Regions from separate parts of the Bradyrhizobium sp. USDA 241 genome, predicted to be linked through region 1. Evidence: riboswitches for the same ligand, from Rfam matches in the RefSeq annotation. Region 1 holds a riboswitch; the other holds the start of a gene.
What was found. A riboswitch is a leader RNA that binds a small molecule or an ion and turns the genes downstream of it on or off. The one in region 1 is predicted to bind S-adenosylmethionine.

Region 1 (2,449 bases):
GCCGCTCGCCTTCTCGCCGGAGAGGTCGACAGAGACGGCGACGCCGCCGGAGAGGTCGGCATCGTCGATGTCAACGAGGCTCTCGGCGGCATGCAGCGCCTCGAGCTCGTCGGCATTGAGGATGGCATCACCGGTGCGGAAACGCACCTGCGACAGGCGCGAGCCCTCGCGCACCAGCACCGGAAAGGTCTTCGGGCTGATCTCGGCATAAAGCGGGCCATGATAGCCGGCGCCGATCATGTCGAAGCGGCGGGTGCCGTCGGCGATCACGCGGGTGAAGACGTCGAGCCGACCGGTCGAGCTCTTGGGGTTCGCTGCCGCGACGATTTCCGGCGGCAGCGCCAGGCTTTCCAGCAGCGGCACGATGTAGACGCAGTTGGTCTCCAGCACCGCGCCGTCGGCGAGGCTGAACTCGTGCAGCTTCAATTCATCGATGCGTTCGGCGACCGTGGCGCCGGGACCGGGCAGGAAGCTCGCGCGGACGCGATAGGCGATATCGCCGAGGCGCAGATCGAGGCTCGCCGGCTGGATCTGGCTTTCGACGAAGTCGTATTCGGGCAGGATGAGCCCCGCCTCCGCCATCGCCGCGATCATGCGGTCGGGCAGGATACCATTGGCGTCGGCGGCGACCGTGAACGTCAACCGGGGGTCCTCATCAGGGCGCTCCTGCATCCCGACATACGGGAAAAACAGCCTTTTACGGCTAGCCGATGGACGCCTTGACGGAAAGGGCATTGCGGAATATGAGCATCACTTATCCCGTGGTGATTTGAGCCGGCCGGCTTGCAGCCACGTTAAATAAGTCGCTAAACAGGCCGGGGACCTCTGTGATCCCGGCCAGTGGAGATATCCAGGCCGGTTTTTTTGTGACCGTTTGCGCATCGAATGGTCATGTCGGAGGGTCCTATGTCGAAGTCGCCTGCCAACTACCGTCCCGAAACCCGCCTGGTCCATTCCGGGACCCTGCGCTCGCAATTTGGCGAGACGTCGGAGGCGCTGTTCCTCACCCAAGGCTACGTCTACAACAGCGCCGAGGAGTGCGAGGCGCGGTTCAAGGGCGAGGATCCCGGCTTCATCTATTCGCGCTACTCCAACCCCACCATCGCGATGTTCGAGCGCCGCATGATCGAGCTCGAAGGCGCCGAAGCCGCCCGCTCGGCGGCAACGGGCATGGCCGCGGTGACGACCGCGATCCTCGCACCGCTCAAGGCCGGCGATCACGTCGTGGCTTCGCGCGCCCTGTTCGGCTCGTGCCTCTACGTCATCCAGGACCTGTTGCCGCGCTACGGCATCGAGACCACGCTGGTCGACGGGCTCGATCTCGACCAATGGCAGCGCGCGCTGAAGCCCAACACGAAAACATTCTTCCTGGAGAGCCCGACCAACCCGACCCTCGACGTGCTCGACATCCCCGGGATCGCCGAGATCGCGCACAAGGGCGGCGCGCGGCTCGTGGTCGACAACGTGTTCGCAACCCCGATCTGGCAGAGCCCGCTCGCGCTCGGCGCCGATGTCGTGGTCTATTCCGCGACCAAGCATATCGACGGCCAGGGCCGCTGCCTCGGCGGCATCATCCTGTCGTCGGAAGCCTTCATCGCCGAGCACATCCACAATTTCATGCGCCAGACCGGCCCCTCGATCTCGCCGTTCAATGCCTGGGTCCTGCTCAAGGGCCTGGAGACGCTGGCCGTGCGCGTGCGCGCGCAGACCGATACCGCAGCGCGCATCGCCGAGGTGCTGGCGAGCCATCCGAAGATCTCGCGGCTGGTCTATCCCGGCCGCGCCGATCATCCGCAGGCAGCTTTGGTGAAGAAGCAGATGCGCGGCGGCTCGACCCTGGTCGGCTTCGAGGTCAAGGGCGGCAAGCAGGCCGCGTTCCGCGTGCTCAACGAATTGAAGCTGGCGAAGATCTCGAACAATCTCGGCGACGCCAAGAGCCTCGTCACGCATCCGGCGACGACGACGCATCAGCGCCTGAAGCCGGAGGATCGTGCCGCGCTCGGCATCAGCGAAGGGTTCGTTCGCTTCTCCGCGGGGCTCGAGCATCCGGACGATCTGATCGAGGATCTGACGGCGGCGCTGGAGAAGGCGTGAAGGGGGAATGGCGAATAGTGAGTGGCGAATGGATCCCTATTCGCTACTCGCCATCCCCTGTTCTCTCTACATCGGCCGGTACGTCCGCACGTCCGCGGGCACGTTCACCCCGAGCTTGATCTGGCCGACGGAACGGATGATGTCGTCACCGAGCAGCTGAGCGAAGCAGGCATAGCCCCAATCGTTCATATGCAGGCCATCGGCGATCACGAAGCCCTCGACCGGAATGGCCTGCTTCTCATGCCAGTCGCGCATCACCTCGAAGCGCGGGAAGATTCCGACGTGACGGAGCTCGGCAACCTTGCTGAGCAGCTTCACCATCTTGCCTGCGCTCTCGGCGCGCTGGTTGACGGCC
Region 2 (2,449 bases), 1.3 Mb from region 1:
GCTTGACCATCTCGGCGACCAGCAGATGGTCGGCGCGAAACTGACCGGACTGTGCGGACGAAAGCCCCCCCAGCGGCAGCACTTCCTGGACAGACATGGCTAGCGGTCCTTGCCGGTGAGCCCGCGGGCCTTGCCTGCCGATTGCAGGAAGGCGCGGGAGATGTCGAAGAATTCGGGCACGTCGAGCAGGAAGGCATCGTGGCCGCGATCGGTTTCAATCTCCGCGAACGACACCCGCGCGCTCGACGCGTTCAGCGCGTGCACCAGCGCGCGCGATTCCGAGGTCGGGAACAGCCAGTCGCTGGTGAAGGAGACCACGCAGAAGCGGGTCTGGATTCCCGCAAACGCCTTCGCCAGCACGCCGCCATGGTCGGCCGCGATGTCGAAATAGTCCATCGCGCGCGTCAGATAGAGATAGGAGTTGGCGTCGAAGCGCTCGACGAAGGACGAGCCCTGGTAACGCAGATAGCTTTCGACCTGGAAATCCGCGTCGAACGAGAAGGTCGGCAGCTCGCGGTCCTGCATGCGCCGGCCGAACTTGCGATGCAGTGCCGCGTCCGAGAGATACGTGATGTGCGCCGCCATCCGCGCCACCGCGAGCCCGCGATGCGGATGGATGCCGTGATCGGCATAGCCGCCGCCGTGCCAATCGGGGTCGGCCATCACGGCCTGGCGCCCGAGTTCGTGGAAGGCGATGTTCTGCGCCGAGTGCCGCGTCGCGCAGGCAATCGCCAGCGCGGAGAACACGCGGGCAGGATAGGCCGAGGTCCATTGCAGCACCTGCATGCCGCCCATCGAGCCGCCAACGACGGCAAACAGCGTGTCGATGCCGAGCCGGTCGATCAGCATCGCCTGCGCGCGCACCATGTCGGGGATGGTGATGACGGGGAAATCCAGGCCCCAGACCTTGCCGGTGGCAGGATTGATCGACGCCGGCCCGGTCGAGCCCATGCAGCCGCCGATCACGTTGGAGCAGATGATGAAGTAGTGCTTGGGATCGATGGGCCGGCCGGGGCCGACCAGCGTCTCCCACCAGCCGGGCTTGCCGGTGACGGGATGCACATTGGCGACGTGCTGGTCGCCGGTCAGCGCATGGCAGATCAGAACGGCGTTGGAGCGATCGGCGTTGAGCTCGCCATAGGTCTGGTAGGCGATCTGGAACGGGGTGAGATCGACGCCGCAATCGAGCCGCAGCGGCTGCTCGGTGCCGAAATGCGCGACCTGCGAGCTCGGGTGATCCACCTCGTGCGACCGTTCGTCGGCGCTGATCGCAGGACTAGGTACTGACTTGACGCCAACCATCATCGACCTCGTTTGCGACCGCCGTCAGACCGCCGCTGGAATCAGGCCATGAAAAACCCGGCCTGAACGATAGGTTCGGCCGGGATCGGAAGCGTCCCCGGCCTGTTTAGCGAGTTTTTTAACGTGGCTGCAAGCCGGCCGGCTCAAATGACCACGGAACAGGCGAAAGTTACCGTCTTGGGCGGTTTTCGTCAAGTCACGGTCCGGATCGATCGAATTCGTCTCCGTCTCATCGGCCAAAAAGGCCGTCATTTCTCTTTGCTTTCGCCGCCCCGACTGCCTAATCAGGATTGATCGCAGCGGTGACGGCCTTGCGAGTTGTCTTGCCGAACCGCATTGGAACGTCCCTCAACAACCCAAGCTCTTAAACAGTCCAAGCTCTTCAACAGTCCAAGTCAGATATGACCCAACGTCCGCCCGCGCCACCATCGCTCCAGGAATTGCGCAAGGAGATCGACGCGATCGACGAGAGCATGCATCGCCTCCTGATGCAGCGCGGCGACATCATCGACCGCCTGATCCAGGTGAAGCAGACCCAGGAGGTCGGCTCTGCGTTCCGGCCCGCGCGCGAGGCTTCCATGATGCGCGAGATCGTGCAGCGCCATCGCGGCATCCTGCCGCTCGATACGGTCGAGAGCATCTGGCGGGTCATCATCTCGACGTTCACTTATGTGCAGGCGCCGTTCTCCGTGCATGCCGACATCTCGGTGAGCGAGCCGGCGATGCGTGACTCCGCGCGCTTCCATTTCGGCTTCACGGTGCCTTACGTCGCGCATTTCAGCGCGCAGGCCGCGGTCGAAGCGGTGGCGAAATCCAAGGGCGACCTGGCGCTGGTCTCGGCGACCTCCAGCCGCACGCCGTGGTGGCTCTCGCTGGAGGAAGCTGGCGCGCCGAAGATCATCGCGCGGATGCCCTTCGTCGAACGTGCCGATCATCCGGCGGCGATGCCGGTGTTCGCGGTCTCGCGCGTCCCCGACAGCGCCCTGGTGACGGAGGTCGAGACCTTCAGCGTGCGCGTCTCCGGGTGGAACGCCGAGGTCGCGCGCGCCCTGTCGCCGCTCGCCGAGATCGTAGCGGTGCCCGATACCGCCTTCGATGGCGCGGCGCTGCTGGTCTCGGTCACCAGCGCGACCAGCATCGACAAGAT

Region 2: another riboswitch for S-adenosylmethionine. It lies ahead of metX (homoserine O-acetyltransferase MetX); the one in region 1 lies ahead of ABIF91_RS18500 (O-succinylhomoserine sulfhydrylase).

What each region holds. Positions count from the first base shown of each region.
Region 1 covers NZ_JBMGPZ010000004.1:1,862,664-1,865,112, reverse strand. The annotation lists gene ABIF91_RS18505 (2'-deoxycytidine 5'-triphosphate deaminase) at 1-672, opposite strand, end outside; SAM riboswitch at 752-831, shown strand; gene ABIF91_RS18500 (O-succinylhomoserine sulfhydrylase) at 907-2,094, shown strand; gene ABIF91_RS18495 (SGNH/GDSL hydrolase family protein) at 2,161-2,449, opposite strand, start outside.
Region 2 covers NZ_JBMGPZ010000004.1:521,570-524,018, forward strand. The annotation lists gene metW (methionine biosynthesis protein MetW) at 1-97, opposite strand, end outside; gene metX (homoserine O-acetyltransferase MetX) at 100-1,302, opposite strand; SAM riboswitch at 1,388-1,467, opposite strand; gene ABIF91_RS12195 (chorismate mutase) at 1,704-2,449, shown strand, end outside.